Candidatus Chlorohelix allophototropha: one gene and its partner. The protein of the gene in region 1 interacts with the protein of each later gene in a pairwise test. Links are inferred from orthologs where the notes say so. Each region holds a gene or a part of one and is shown in the gene's direction. Other genes may lie near its edges. The genes, in order: OZ401_RS11935 and OZ401_RS14585.

Region 1 (7,624 bases):
TTTTGAGCAGCTTGTTGTATTACCTTCCAATCTATATCTTTAATTGGGAACTCGACAAAAACCTGATTGTGAAGCTGGAAGCGGGTGATATACAGATTGCGCTGGCTTTGCTGGTTTTAATCGCCCTAGTTATTCCCAGCTTGCGGCGTAATCTGGGCTTGCGAGCGTTGACGGCACACTGATAACATTTATTGGACAATATGTTAGAACTTAACTCAATTCACAAAACTTTTAACCCCGGTGATGTTAACGAAATCAAAGCCCTTCGCGGTATTGATCTGACTCTGGAGGTTGGCGAGTTCGTGACCGTTATTGGTAGCAATGGGGCGGGTAAATCCACCCTGCTAAATTCGGTGGCAGGCGTTTTCCAACCAGATGAGGGGAAGATTTATATAGATAATACCGATGTCACTCGCTGGGCAGAACATCACCGCGCTCGGTTAGTCGGACGGGTATTTCAAGACCCGTTACGTGGCACTGCCGCCTCAATGTCCATAGAACAGAACATGGCGATTGCGTTGCTGCGAGGCAAACGGCGGGGGTTGGGGCAAGGGCTACGGCGCAAGGATCGCCCTGTTTTTCGGGAACATTTGGCATTGCTGGGTTTGGGCTTAGAAGATCGTTTGCAAAGCAAGGTCGGTTTGCTTTCAGGTGGGCAACGCCAATCGCTTACCCTTTTGATGGCGACTCTTACCAAGCCCCGCGTATTGTTGTTGGATGAGCATATAGCCGCACTTGACCCTGCTACCGCCGAACAGGTGCTTCAGTTAACTAACAAGCTGGTACGTGACTATCATTTAACTACTTTAATGGTGACTCATAATATGAGCCAGGCGCTTTCGATGGGAACTCGGACGCTGATGATGCATCAGGGGCAGATAATTTTAGATTTGAGAGGTGAAGAGCGCGCCCGTCTTACCGTTACCGACCTGATTAATAAATTTACGGAGCTACGCGGAAAGGGCAAGCTGGATGACTCTATAGTAGATGATGAATTGTTGTTAAGTTAGCCTTCCCATCCGGTTTTAATGCCAAACCTATTGTTGGTTGTCCCGTCTGATATTTATGGAGGAGATGAAATTGAGAAAATTCGCTAGTTTTAACCTACGCCGGGTTTCTTTATTCTTGGCGTTGAGTCTTGCGCTGGTCACTTTTTTAGCGGCTTGCGGTGATAATACCGCTACATCTGTACCCGCAACTACTACCGCTGCTGCTACCACTGCAGCTGCGACAACAGCGGGCGCTGCTACTACCGCAGGCGCAACCACCGCTGGTGCGACAACAGCGAGTGCAGCCACTACCGCAGGCGCTACTACAGCCAGTGTAGTCACTACCGCAAGCGCAACCACTGCCGTTGCTGCTACTACCGGAGCAGGTGGTGCTGCCAAGAGCGTGGCTTGCACCGCGCCAACCGCTGCTGCTACCAATGGCAAGACTTACAAAATAGCCATTGCAGTGCAAGCGCCCATTCCCGCGCTTTCCAACGCTATTAAAGGTACTAAAGAGGGCTTGGCTACTTGCGGTTTTATTGAAGGTAAGAACGTAACCTACAGTTTGGGTGATGCTAACGGCGATATCCCCAGCTTGAAAACCATCGGTGACAAGTTCCGCGATGAAAAACCCGACCTGATTGTGGCGGTAGGTACACAGGCGTTGGTTAATATGTACAATACCAACCCTAACACTCCGATTGTTTTCAATGCTACTACTAACCCTTACGTGGCATTGAAGGATGTGGTAAAAACCCCTACCGACCATGGCAATGTGACAGGCGTGCAGGCGCTTGCTCCGATTAAGGAAGCGCTTGAATATGCAAAGGTAGTAGCGCCAAATGCCAAGAATATTGGTCTGGTCTGGACTACTAGCGAGCAGAATAGCGCGGTTAATACCGATATTGCCAAGCAAGAAGCACCGGGTCTTGGTTTGACCATTGTTGAAGCGCCTATCAGCAAGCGTGAGGAAGTGCAACAAGCCGCCCAATCAATTGCCGATAAGGTGGATGTATTCTTCAGCACTACCGACGTATCGGTGGTAGATCAATTGGAAGCATTGGTGCAGGTGGCAATTGCCAAGAAGAAGCCCGTTATTTCCAATGATCCCTCCTCAGGTCCGCGTGGGGTTGCGCTGGCTTATGGCATTGACTACTATAACAACGGCGTTTCTTCCGCTAAACTGGCTTCACGCATTCTAAACGGCGAAGCTGCCAGCAAAGTAGATATTGAAAAGGAAAAGGATTTCGGTTTGGTAGTAAATCTTGAGGGCGCTCAGTTGATGGGTGTCAAATTGCCCGATGCTATTCTGAGCAAAGCTTCGGTCAAATACGACAAGATTACGCCTAACAAATAGGTTTAGAATTATCAGGCATCAGGTGTGGGTTTTGCTTAACCCTTTAACCTGATGCCTATCTTTTTACCATCAACTGTTATTCTGGAACTGGAGAAATTATGGCTGTACGTATCTCGCAGAAAGCCGGGATGTTTTCTGAGTCGGTTATTCGGGAGATGACTCGTATTTTTCTGGCAAGGGGCGATAAGCCCGGCGTTAATTTGGCACAGGGCTTCCCGGATTTCCCCGCGCCCTCCGCGATGAAAGAGGCTGCCAGTCGCGCTATTCACGCCGATATAAACCAGTATGCCATCACATGGGGTTCTAAATCGCTGCGCCATGCGATTGCGGCAAAAGTAGCAAAGTTTAGCGGTTTTCATCCCGACCCAGAACGCGAAATAACGGTGGCATGTGGCGCAACCGAAGCGATGATGGCAGCCATGCTGGCAGTAGTTGACCCCGGCGATGAGGTTATTGTATTCGAGCCTTTCTATGAGAACTATGGTCCGGATGCGATTCTCTCCGGCGCACAACCGCGTTTCGTTACCTTGCATGAACCGGATTGGCATTTCGATGAGGATGAACTGACGGCTGCCTTTAACAATAAAACTCGCGCTATTATTATTAATACACCCAACAACCCAACCGGGAAAGTGTTCAACCGTGCCGAATTGGAATTTATCGGTGCGTTGTGCCAGAAATGGAACGTGGTGGCGATTACCGATGAAATTTACGAGCATATGGTGTACGAAGGCGAGCATGTCAGCCTTGCTACCCTACCCGGTATGTACGACCATACGATTACTATCAGCGGGCTTTCCAAAACCTATAGCGCAACCGGATGGCGTATTGGCTGGTTAATCGCGCCGCCACATATCTCATCTGCCATTCGCAAGGTTCACGACTTTCTTACAGTAGGTGCGGCTGCTCCTTTGCAGGAGGGCGCTGCTACTGCGCTGGCTTTCCCAGACAGTTATTATCATGATTTGCAAAATATGTATCTGGAAAAGCGCAACAAAATGGTTGGTATTCTGGAAAAAGCTGGTTTCGAGGTTTATAAGCCCAACGGGGCATACTACATTATGACCGACATAAGCCGCTTCGGTTTTCCCGATGATATGACTTTTGCGCGCTATTTGGTGGACGAGATTGGGGTGGGGTCAGTACCGGGCAGCAGCTTCTACCGTCACCCGGAATTTGGTAAAAGCAAAGTACGCTTTACTTTCTGTAAGAAGCCTGAAACGCTCGATCTTGCCGCCGAATTATTGAGTAAGTTGCAGCCCCGTTAAAAATTGCGTCTGCCTGTCTGGGGAGTTATGGTTAATTACGCCTCCCCAATCAGGCTTTATGCAGCTATTTCCAACCACCCCGGATTTTGCTATAATCCCATCGTCAAGATAATTTAGGCTGCATTAATGTAAATCTGGTACAAAGGGTGAAAATTGCCTGAATCAGAACTAAGCGCCACGCAGAGGGTAGCTGCGACCGACCTCGCTCCTAAAAATGAAACGGGAAAGTTTGTAACCGACCTCGATATTATTATTGTTAATTATAAAACCCCTGTGCTCTTGCGCGATTGTCTTAACTCTATTTTCGCCAGCCATTGCAACTTCGATTACCGGGTTTATGTAGTGGATAACGGCTCACAAGACGATAGCGCAGAGATGGTCAGGCGCGAGTTCGAGAATAAATATCCTAACCTGCATTTAATTGCCAGCCAAGAAAACGGTGGTTTCGCCTTCGGGAACAACCTAGCTTTGCGACAGGTTTGCCCGTTGTTCGCTGGTGCAACCCTTGACAGTTATAATCCCGGTTCAGGCTGTTGTCCCCAAGCACATTACGTTTTGTTGTTAAATCCTGATACCGTATTGCCACCCGATGCGCTGCAAATCATGTACGATTTTATGCAGTCTAACCCGCTGGCTGGCGCAGTTGGTCCGAAACTGGTGCGCGCTAATGGAAAACTAGATTTGGCTTGCCGCCGCAGTTTTCCCACTCCTGAAATTTCTTTCTGGCGTATGACCGGATTAAGCAAGCTATTTCCTAAAAACCGCCTGTTTGCACGTTACAACCTAACCTACTTAGACCCTGATAAGTTATATGAAGTGGATAGCGTATGTGGCGCATTTATGCTGGTGAGAGCTGAAGCGTTGGCACAGGTCGGCTACCTTGACGAGAAGTTTTTTATGTACGGTGAAGATTTGGATTGGGCTTTGCGGATAAAGAAAAAAGGCTGGAAAATCTTCTACAACCCCGCTGCTACTGTGCTGCACCTGAAGGGTGAAAGTAGTAAACAGCGTCCTGCCGGGGCAATCATTAATTTCTACCATGCAATGGATGTTTTTTACCGTAAGCATTACGCCAATCAAACCTTCTTTTTACTTAACTGGCTTATATATGGCGGCATTTGGGGCAAAGCCGGGCTTACCTTGGCAATTAATTATTTTCGCCCTAAAAAACAACGTCGCGTATCCTGATATATCAGTGGCAAATCTTGAGTAGTCAAAAATCAACCAAAAATATTCCTTCTGCCGGTTTAGAGGCACCACCTGTCCTCCCGGCAAATACACTGCTCACAGGTTTATCTGCTGCTGCCGATGCTTCTTCGGGGGACACTGATTTGGTTACTCTTACCAAATATCATAAGCTCGCTGGAGACTTCGCCCAAATCTTCGGTTTTATTACTTTGGTCATACTTGATATAGCGATGATTACGTTAGGTTTTGTGGCAGCCTACGGGCTTCGTGCCAAAGTACCTTTTGGTGGCCCGCTAATCACTTATTCTCCTACAAATTATGCAGTTATTTTGCCGGTAAGTGTAGCCACTGTTTTGATTGGCTTCTACTACCGACGGCTATACCGTCTCAAACGAGGATACAGCCGTATAGATGAGTTCTACCGCATTTGCGCTGCCGTTACCCTTGGGATAATTCTGGCTATTGCTTTAAATTCAGTGATTTTGGGCGGTAGTTTTCAATACTCGCGCCAGATTTTGCTTTACTCGCTGGTTTTTATAATAGTATTTACTACTCTAGCGCGTTTTATTTTTGGCGCAGTTCTTGGTTTCCTACGCCGTAAAGGTGTAACTCAAATAAGATTATTGCTGGTTGGAAGCGGTGAGGTAGCCGAGCGGATTGCTCGTAAGGTAGCCGAATCTCCCGGTTTGGGCTATCGGGTTGTTGGTGTGCTATCGGATGACCTGTTAGAAAATATTAGCAAAAACTTGCAGATAGTTGGTAAGCTAAACGATTTGCGTGAGGTTGTGCCTCGTTACCATGTTGACGAGGTTATCATTGCTATAAGTGGAGCTTCACAGGATAGCCTCTTAGGCTTTGTAGATAAATGCGAAGATTTGCCGGTAAACATTTGGATATATCCCGATGCGTTCCAATTGATTACAACTGACGATGGCGCTATCGGTGAGCTTACCGGTCTCCCGCTTTTGAGCGTAAAAGATTCTTCCTTGCGTGGCGTAAATCGTTTCATTAAGCGTGCAATGGATGTTGCTATCAGCGCTTTGATACTGATTTTTTCCTCACCCTTGCTGCTTTTGCAGGCATTACTAATAAAAGTTACCGACCCTAAAGGACCGGTTTTATACACGCAAGAGCGCGTAGGGTTGGATGGCAAGCCTTTTACTGTGTTGAAGTTTCGCTCGATGCGTGCTAGTTCCGAAAAAACCGGACCGGGCTGGACTGTCAAGAATGACCCACGCCGTACCAAAATAGGCACATTTATGCGCCGTTTTAGCCTAGATGAAATGCCTCAGTTTATAAATGTGCTAATCGGTGATATGAGTATCGTAGGACCACGACCGGAGCAGGTTTTCAAGGTAGAAGAATTTAGCCAAACCTACCCTCGTTATAGCCGTCGCCACAAAGAAAAGGCGGGTATAACAGGGTGGGCGCAGGTAAACGGTTTGCGTGGGGATACCTCTATTGAAGAGCGTATTCGCTACGACTTGTACTATGTAGAAAACTGGTCAATTCTATTCGACATTAAGATAATGCTAAAAACTTTGATAGTGATTTTTACGGATAAAAATGCGTATTAGGAGAAATAGATTATGCAAAAAGCGTCGCTTGGCTGCTTGCTACTGCACGGTTTAAGCTCACATATAAATTGCATCGACCCGGTTGTTGACCGCTTAGAGAAACTGGGTATTCCTTACCGAATGCCGGTGCTGCGGGGTCATATGTCCAAGCCTGAAGACTTGCAAGAGGTTAGTTGGCAAGATTGGTACGCCGATGCGGAAAAAGCCTTGAAAGAGCTGTTACAGGTGGCGGATAAGGTTGTAATTATAGGGCTTTCGATGGGCGGCGTTGTTTTGCTTGACCTAACACTTGCCTATCAAGAGCAATTGGCTGGTTTGGTGACTATCGTTGCTGCATTAAAATATTCTGACCCGCGTACGAATCTGCTGCCATTGCTGGCGCGTTTCCAGAAAAAGATAGTTTTCCAATTCAATCCCGCCGATTACTGTGACCCGGACATGCTAAAGACCAATCAGAACTATAAATGGATTCCTACCCACGCGGCGTTACAACTTTATCGCTACCAGCAACGGATGCGCAAGCCCAATTTGATGGCGCAAATTAAAATCCCCACGCTGGTGATTGCTACCCAGAAAGACCGCACCATCGACCCCAAAATTCAGCAATGGTTATACGATAATCTTGGTAGCACAGAAAAAACCTTGAAATGGTTTTACCGTAGCGGTCATGAAATGCTGCGGGATGGCGAAAAAACGGAAGTGCTGGACGAAATTGAAAAATTTGTGGCTAAATTGCACGACCGTGCTGCAAGCGAGTTAGGACAAAAACAAAAAGCATGAACGATACAGCCTCAAGTTGGCTTGAATTAGCGGTAGTGGCGGAAGCAGAAGCAGTGGAAGCCATTACCGAACTTTTTACACGCTATGGTTACAATCAAGGGGTGGTTATCGAAGAGCCAATAAAACCCGGTCCCGATGGTGGTGCGGAGATTGACCCCGAAGGTTTGGTGACGGTGCGCACCTATCTGCCGCTTAGCCCTGAAAATTCCGAAGAACAACAAGCGCAGGTTCAAAAACTGAGAGAAGGTTTGTGGTATCTGGGGCGAATGTTGCACATAGAGGCTTTGCAGGTAGCCGAGAAGCGCGAGGAAGATTGGGCTAATGCTTGGAAACAATACTATCAGGTGCATCGGTTGGGAAAACGCACCGTAATCAAACCACCGTGGCAGCCGTATGTCCCGGAAGCGGATGATATAGTGGTGGAAATAGACCCCGGTATGGCTTTTGGAACGGGCTTGCACCCTA
Region 2 (8,272 bases), on another replicon or contig:
CCTGTAACCGATGAAATTACCGAGAATGGGCGCACGGTACAGTATTTTCAAAAAGCGCGTATGGAGTATCATCCTGATTTAGCCGGGACACAATGGGAGACAAGTCTAGGCTTGCTCGGCACGGAATTATATTCAGCTTCTTCACCGGAAGAACGCGCTAACCCGGCTTACCAACCAATCACCGCTTTCCCAAATAGCGATACGCGGGTTTACTTTGAACCTACCAAACATAGTTTGGGGGGGGGCTTCCAGCAATTCTGGAATGCACAAGGCGGTTTATACTTTTTCGGTTATCCCATCAGTGAGGAATATCCTTTGCTGGTAGGCGATACATGGGTAGCGGCGCAGGATTTTGAACGGGCACGTTTCCTATTCCATCCTAGCTTTGGGGTGAAACTGGCAGAACTCGGTCCGTTGGCGGCGGCAGCCCGCAATGTAAGTACCAAAGCAAGTGGGCTTGATCCGAGCGTAATGTCGGTAACCAAAGATACTTCCATCTGGGAACATTGGGTGGATGTAAATCTGACCACTTTTAATGCTACCTTTATGGAAGGCGATACTCCGGTCAAAACCATATTAATTATATCTGGTAAGCCCGGACACGAAACCCCAGTAGGTACTTTCGCTATCTTCCGTCGTGTTCCGAACGAACATATGAAGGGCGGCGACATTGGCAGTGAGGATTATTACGATCTGTACAATGTGCTGTACACTCAGTATTTCACCAGCGAAGGGCATGCGTTACACTACGCTTGGTGGCGTTCCTCTTTTGGTTATCAGGCAAGCCATGGCTGCGTTAATATGGGTCTGGACGACAGCTTTTTCGCTTGGAACTTCCTTAGTATCGGCTCACACGTGAACATTCATTTCTAAAACTAATACGGCTTATAGGCTATTACCCCTTGCTACTTTAAAGGCAAGGGGTTTTTAATTGACTCTAAGCTTTTCATCCCATATAATCGTTAGGCTAAACCTAAATGGGGAATTTCTATTCAAGCAGGAGTCTGTAAATTGCACCGGCGAAGAAATAATATACTGTCGCTCTTAGGGATTTTAATATTACTACTGGCATCCGCCTACATGGTATTTGGTGGAGAAACGCCCGTAAGTATCTTTGGATTAAACCTCAGCCGCGAAACCAAACTGGGGCTAGATCTCAAAGGTGGTTATGAAATCACCTTGCAAGCTCGACAGGCAAATGTCTCTAAAGACCAAATGAACGGGGCGCGTGGTATTATCGAAAAGCGCGTGAGCGGTCTCGGTACCAACGAACCTGTAGTACGTTTGGTCGGTGATAACCGTATTGGCGTAGAATTGCCCGGTGTCACGGATGAAGACCAAGTAAAGAGTGTAATCGGCAGCACCGGCAGACTTGAATTTATCGATGCGGGTTCCGATGATTTGCAGACAGGGCAATTGGTGAAAACCACCTACTGCACTACCGGCTCGCTTTATTCTTCAGTGCCCGGGACTTGTGGGAATGTAAAACCGCAGATTGTGCCTAACTTCATTCCGACAATAACTACTCCGGCTACCACTGCCGCCGCAACAACTGCTGCTGCAACTAACGCTGCCGGAACACCTATACCCACTACTTCTGCTAGTACCACTCCCACCCCTAGCGCTACAGAAACGCCTGATCCTAACGCCAAAGTTTATCAGACTATCATTACGGGTAACGAGTTGGATCCAGCTAAGATTGACAAAGGCTTTAACTCTACCAGCGGCGCAGCGCAGGTTAACTTCGGTATCCGCGCCGATGCCGCCAACACCTTTTATAACTTTACCAGCGCGGGCATCGGTAAGAATATGGCAATTGTATTGGATGGACGGGTTCTTTCCAGCGCCGTGATCCGCGCCGCTATTCGCGACTCCGGTCAGATTACCAATGATACTCAATGGGGTACTACCCAAGGTAAGCTAGAAGTTGATAGCATAGTACTCAACCTAAAGTATGGTGCATTACCGGTAGAACTAGATATTTTGCAAAGCCGCAAGATCGGCGCTACCCTCGGTCAGGACTCGATTGATCGCAGTTACATTGCGGGTGCAGTTGGGCTGAGTATCGTAGCGCTCTTTATGCTGCTCTACTTCCGCCTTCCCGGTCTCATTGCCGACCTCGCGTTGGTAGTATACGCAGTTCTAACCTTTGCTATTTTCAAGCTTATCGGTGTGGTGTTGACTCTTGCCGGTATCGCTGGTTTTATCCTCTCGATTGGTATAGCGGTAGATGCCAATATCCTTATATTTGCGCGTATGAAAGAGGAGTTGCGGCAAGGGCGTAGCATCGAACGTGCTGTCGAAGCCGGCTTCCGCAATGCTTGGCTCTCCATCCGCGACTCCAATATGTCCGGTATCATTACCTGTATCATTCTGTACTGGTTTGGCGATTTCACCGGAACAAGCGTAATCAAAGGATTTGCCATCACCCTTGCGCTTGGTATTTTTGTCAGCCTTTTCAGCGCAATCGTGGTAACACATACCTTCTTGCGTACCATGTTCATCTTCACCGGCAATACCTCGCTGGTGCGAAACACCTATTGGTACGGTTTGAATCGGTTGGCTAACCGCGTGGCGAAACCCAGCGCCGATTTGCCCTTGCCTACATCAGCAGAGCTTGCAGAAGAAGAAACCAAGAGCAAACCCCGCAAATAGTTTGGGCGCAGTTGCATGCGCAAAGCTGCGAGAGCCTAGATAGATTAATCAGTAAATTCATACCCCCTTCACCCTACCGGGTAAGGGGGATTTTTTCGGAAGTAAAAAACAATGGAACAACCTTTCTCCGCTTTTTCCGATTTGAGAGTACACTCGCACTATAGCTATCGCGATGGCGTGTGTTCGGTGGCTGAACTTGCCCGCTGTGCCGCAGAATTGGGTCGTCCGGCATTAGCCTTGACCGATCACAATCATGCGGCGGGTTTCATCGAGTTGCAAGAGGCGGCAGATAAATATAGCCTCAAACCTATCTTTGGGGTGGATGCAACCGTAGCAGATGAAAATGGGCAGTTTTACAAGCTGGTATTATTGGCAAAGAACGAAGGCGGGTTACAAAACCTCTTCAGACTATTGACATGGGCTGGTACTGAAGGTTTTGATTTATACGGTCAAAATAAACCTGTACTGGCAGAAAGCAAGTTGCTGGGAAAAGCAGACGGAATAGCGGTAATCGGTAGCGATTTCCCTGATGGACTTGGTGCGCAGCGTGCTTCCCGTTTACGTGAAGCCTGTGGCGAAGATTTCTATGTAGAATTGCTCTCACACCAATCGGCAAATGTTGAGCGTGTGCGGTTGGCAGAATTTGCGCAGCAGCATAACTTGCCGATAGTGGCTACTTCTGATGTACATCACATATCCCCTGAACAAGCTAGAACCCGCGACCTGTTGTGGGCGATTGCCGATAACGTGCGCTTTGATGATCCAAACCGCCGTCGCCCTGCTTCCTCCGAAGCCTACCCGCGAACACTGGCAGAACTGGCAGAAATTTACGCTGCCGTTCCTGAGGCATTGCGCAATGCCGCCACGCTTGCGGCTTCTTGTGAGGTGCGCTTGCCAAAATCCGGGCTAATTATCCCTGATTACGTCTTGCCGCCCACTTTTCAACCTGACACCGGAGTAACTTATTCAGCGGTAGGGCAATATCTGGCACAAGTGGCAGCCGCAAATTTGCAAGCGCGTTATGGCGAAATACCCACGAATATGCAAACACGGCTGGATTATGAACTGGGAGTAATCGAAAAAGCAGGCTTTAATCAGTACATTTTGATAGTAGCTGATATTGTGCAGCGTGCGCACGAATTGGGTATCCTGTGCGCACCGCGTGGTAGTAGCGCGGGTTCGTTGGTGTGTTTTGCTTTGGGTATAACCCCGCTTAACCCACTAGATTTCAACCTCGTTTTTGAGCGATTTTTAAATCCTGAACGCCTATCCCCACCCGACATTGATCTGGATATTGCCGACGAAGACCGTCCTCGTCTGTTGGATTATGTGGTGCGAAAATATGGCGTAAATAATGTAGCGCATATTATTACGCATAATTTTGAGGGCGCAAAATCGGCGTTGCGGGATGCGGGGAAAGCTTTGAATATTGATAGCGGATTGGTAAATCGTCTTTCCGGCTTAGTGCCTCTCGAATTTCAACGCCCCTATACTCTTGCGCGTACACTTGAGGAAGTTAAAGAGGTGCAGCAACTTTACAAGCGCGATAAAGCGGCTAAAGAATTGATAGATGCTGCTTTGTTGCTCGAAGGTACAGGGCGCAATAACGGCACACACGCGGCAGGTGTAGTGATTACCCCGCGCCCTACTCAAGAATATGTGCCGCTCATTCGCACCGAAGGCTTGGCGCAGCAACAGCGTGATACCTCGCAACCGAATACCGAAAGTACGGGCTGGTTTACTCCTACCGTTATGACCCAATGGGATATGCAAGGGGTCGAGAAGCGCGGTCTGCTGAAAATAGATTTGCTGGGTTTAACCGCTTGGTCAACTATTACTCGCACCCTTGATTTTATCAGACAAGAGCGCGATATTGCGTTGGATGTGTGGCAATTGCCGTTGGATGATGAAAAAACCTATGATACTATCGGGCAGGGTTTTACCACAGGCGTTTTTCAGCTTGAGAACCGGGGCATGACCGATTTTGCGGCAAACATGAAGCCGCGCAGTATCGCCGACCTCGGTTTCCTGATTGCGGCTTACCGCCCCGGTCCGATGCCCTTTCTGGGCAAGATAATGGCGGTGCGTAGTGGTCGCGAAAAACTGGAAGCGCCTCACCCTTTTCTTGAACCCTTATTGGCGGAGAGTTATGGTGCGCCGGTTTACCAAGAAACTATGCTGCGAATTGCGGTGGAAGTTGCCGGTTATTCGCTAGGTGAAGCCGATGCTTTGCGTAAAGCAATCAGCAAGAAGAATCAGGTGGAGTTGGAAGCGCAACACATTCGCTTTGTGGAAGGTGCGCGCAAAACCAAAGAGCTATCCGAAGCGGAAGCAGAAGCAATCTGGCAATTTTTTCCACCGTTTGCCTTTTACGGGTTTAACCAGGCACATGCCATCATTTATGGCTATCTGACTTATATCACCGCTTATCTGAAAACCAGTTACCCGCTCGAATATATGGCAGCCTTGCTCGGGGCGGCGGGGGGTGATTTGGCGGCACTGGGAAAAGCGGCTGCCGAATGTCGCCGCCTGAATGTGCCGTTGCTCGCCCCGAATATCAATCGAAGTATGGCGCGTATCACCCTTGAAAACCTGTCGGATGGGCAACGAGCTTTGCGGCTGGGGCTATCAGCAGTCAAAGGATTAGGTCCTACTGGCGTGGAAGCAATAATTGCATTGCGAAATGAGAGTGGCGATTATATCGGGTTGGTCGATTTTGTGAGACGAGTGCCGGGACGCTCGGTTAATTCACGGGCGTTGGTGGCATTGGCACGGGTTGGGGCGCTACCCTTTGGAAACCGGGCGCAGCTAGAAACAGCTATTCCGGCGGCACAAAAAGCGGCAAAGGCAAAGGAATTTCAGGAAATTGTGCTACCTGACTTAGCGGAATATCCTGACGAAACGGTTCAAGCTTACGAAAACGAGTTGTTAGGTTTTGCTCTTACGCTTAACGAAAGTGGGCTTGCGCCAGATGGCGGGAGCAATGGAGTTGCTTAGAGCTACCCCAACTCCTATTGCTCCGCCTATAAAAATCGCTTTGAACAACAAAAACAGACCTTGTAGGGTGTCGTTCTGAGTCAGGGCAGACATTCCATCAAAAATGGTCAGACCGGGCAAGAGTGGTAATACCCCCGGTAGAATATAGAGTGTAACGGGGGAGTGTTGTCCGCGAGCAAATCCCCAACTGAGCGTACCAACCAATGCAGCGGCAATAAATGCTGAGATGAGTTCAGTCACACCTAGCTTTTGCAAGCTCAAATGTGTCAACCAACATAACGCCCCTGCTATACCCGCTAATGCAATGTTTCGGTGTGGCAAGTCAATTGAAATCCCGAAGAAGATTGAGGCTAGGAAAGCTGCGACTACCTGAATAGGGATTTGCCACGCCTCGTCCGGTTTCAAATTAACCGGGCGTGAAAAGCCCAATGCTGTGGCTGCGCTCAACGCCGCACCCACTCCACTGGCAACTGCTGCCCCTTTGAGAAATGCCTCCAATCCTCGCGCCACGCTGCTCAAAAGGTCTCCTGCAATGCCATCCTGCACACTTGCCAGCAAAGCTGCACCGGGAACTAATCTCAAAATACAACCCGCAATTACTAGAGTTGTACCGACTGGAAGCCCACTTGCAGCAATTGCCAGCGCGAAAGCAGTTGCCAGCGCTGCGCCGAATAATTCTATAAAGATGTCAGGGTATTGACTGCGTTCTAGTAGTTTGGTGAGAAACATTACCAACAGTGTACCGGCGAAAGCCACTGCGGCATCTAACGCCCCGCCGCCTAGAAGTAAAGTGCCGCCGGAAGCCGCGCCTGCGCCAGAGAGTAGCCATAGCCAGAAGGGGTATAATTTGTCCTGCGTGTTTACCTTCTCCAACGCTGTAAAGATTTCTCCCACCGTCAGAGAGCCTTGCACCGCACGTCTTGACAGGTCGTTAACTGCCGCAATTTTGCTGAAATTAAAAATACGTTTGTGAACTCGCCGGACTAGGGTAAAGGGTGTCGTAACCTCGTCCACATCTACTGAGATATACATGCCGGTGGGCGTTACGAGGCAATTGCTGTAGGGTATGCCAAAAGAGCGCAACAAAATAGATACGGTTTCCTCCACTCGCGAGGTTTCCGCTCCGTTGCTCAACATAATTTCACCGGCAAGGGTCGCCGTTAACAGCCCTTTTTTTAAATCTGATTCGTCCATTATTCAAAATATAACCCCCTTCCTAAAATGTAGAAAGGGGGTTACAGCTTTATGTTATTTCTATTCCGAGTTTTGTCTATCGTAGGAAGCGTAACGGATCGTAAGTTTGACCGTAAATGCTTCCCCAGCGTACCTCAAAGTGCAAGTGCGGTCCGGTCGAATTACCGGTACTACCCTCCAGCCCTAAACGCTGTCCTTTTACAACCTGTTGCCCTGCTCGAACCGAAATTGAGTTGAAGTGCCCATATAACGTGTACAGACCGTTGCTATGCGCTATCAGCACCATTATGCCATAACCATCGTTCGACCAACCGGCGGATAGCACCACCCCACCGTCTGCTGCTACAATCGGGGTATTAACCGTCGTTGAAATGTCTAATCCCTGATGGATACCGTACCAGATGCGTTGCCCGTAATAGGTGGTAATAAGCCCACGCATGGGCCACATCATACTCCCGGTAGTACCTACCGGCGCACCCGGTGGTGGAGCAGAAAGCGCTCCAAAGGGGTTGCGACTGGCGCTAGAGGAAGAGCTACTAGGCGCAGGCGGTATGTACACATAACGGCTCGACTCGCTTGCTTTCGCACCACCACTGGTGGTTGAGCGTGGGGCAGCGACAGCCGCTGCCGGAACTATGCCGTTAGGCACTATCAGATAATCGCCTACGGTAAGCGGTGTATCCTTACTTTGCAGGTTATTGAGGGACAACCCTACAATGTTTTCCACCGGTACAGAGAAACGTTGCGCTATTTTTGTTACATTATCGTTCTGCAATACTCTTACCCGTATCCCGCTAACTGGTAAGATGGTAATCTCTAGACCGGGTGTAACCTCTTGCAATGGCGCTTCGTCGGGACCGTTAAAAATAGCAATGGTCTCGCGGGAAATGCCAAATTTATCGGCGATAGATTGCATTGTTTCGCCAGCACGCACCTTGTAAAGTAATAGGGTGTCGCGTAAGGGTTTGACCCCACCGGGAACCATAACATCATTACCGGGTTTGAGGGGTTGTTTAATGTCCACTCCGGCTAGCTGATTAGGGGCGTAATCTATAATTACTTTGGGATCAACATTATACCGCGCCGCTATAGAGGCAATAGTGTCCACCTCAAAAGAGCTACGAGTTACTACGTGCCACATACCGGTAACAGGCGGAATTACCAGTTTGTCGCCCGATTTTATTTCCTGATCCGGGTCATCTATCTGATTGGCATACAGGATAGTTTCAAGGCTTATATTGTTTCGGGTGGCGAGATTGCGCAGGGTATCGCCCGATTGTACGGTGTACACTTTGACTCGCTTGGTTCCGGTATCGGTAGTACCGAGGCTATTTAGTACGATACCCTTCATGTTTCCGGTAACCGTTAAATAGCCGCCGTCGGTAAGTTCATTGCTGACGGGCATATGCGCTTCGGGATTAAGAAT

The links.
Region 2: the proteins of OZ401_RS11935 (region 1) and OZ401_RS14585 interact in binary tests that used the Escherichia coli proteins (3 or more experiments, as listed by UniProt). The link is inferred for Candidatus Chlorohelix allophototropha from one-to-one orthologs.

Annotation. Positions count from the first base shown.
Region 1 is NZ_CP128399.1:2,723,174-2,730,797, reverse strand. Bases 1,744-4,529 are described here. They hold OZ401_RS11935 (pyridoxal phosphate-dependent aminotransferase), read left to right. Parts: upstream 1,744-2,444; coding sequence 2,445-3,614; downstream 3,615-4,529. Other genes in these bases: OZ401_RS11930 (glycosyltransferase family 2 protein), read left to right, coding at 3,768-4,529; OZ401_RS11940 (ABC transporter substrate-binding protein), read left to right, coding at 1,744-2,346. In the rest of the region: OZ401_RS11950 (ABC transporter permease), read left to right, coding at 1-182; OZ401_RS11945 (ABC transporter ATP-binding protein), read left to right, coding at 201-1,010; more of OZ401_RS11940, read left to right, coding at 1,081-1,743; more of OZ401_RS11930, read left to right, coding at 4,530-4,802; OZ401_RS11925 (undecaprenyl-phosphate glucose phosphotransferase), read left to right, coding at 4,820-6,379; OZ401_RS11920 (alpha/beta hydrolase), read left to right, coding at 6,392-7,159; prmA (50S ribosomal protein L11 methyltransferase), read left to right, coding at 7,156-7,624. UniProt on the Escherichia coli protein: Shows aminotransferase activity with methionine and histidine as substrates, and to a lesser extent also with phenylalanine.
Region 2 is NZ_CP128400.1:427,997-436,268, reverse strand. Bases 2,419-5,852 are described here. They hold OZ401_RS14585 (DNA polymerase III subunit alpha), read left to right. Parts: upstream 2,419-2,766; coding sequence 2,767-5,652; downstream 5,653-5,852. Other genes in these bases: OZ401_RS14580 (threonine/serine exporter family protein), read right to left, coding at 5,584-5,852; secD (protein translocase subunit SecD), read left to right, coding at 2,419-2,655. Also shown: OZ401_RS14595 (L,D-transpeptidase), read left to right, coding at 1-873; more of secD, read left to right, coding at 1,012-2,418; more of OZ401_RS14580, read right to left, coding at 5,853-6,846; OZ401_RS14575 (peptidoglycan DD-metalloendopeptidase family protein), read right to left, coding at 6,923-8,272. UniProt on the Escherichia coli protein: DNA polymerase III is a complex, multichain enzyme responsible for most of the replicative synthesis in bacteria. This DNA polymerase also exhibits 3' to 5' exonuclease activity. The alpha chain is the DNA polymerase catalytic subunit.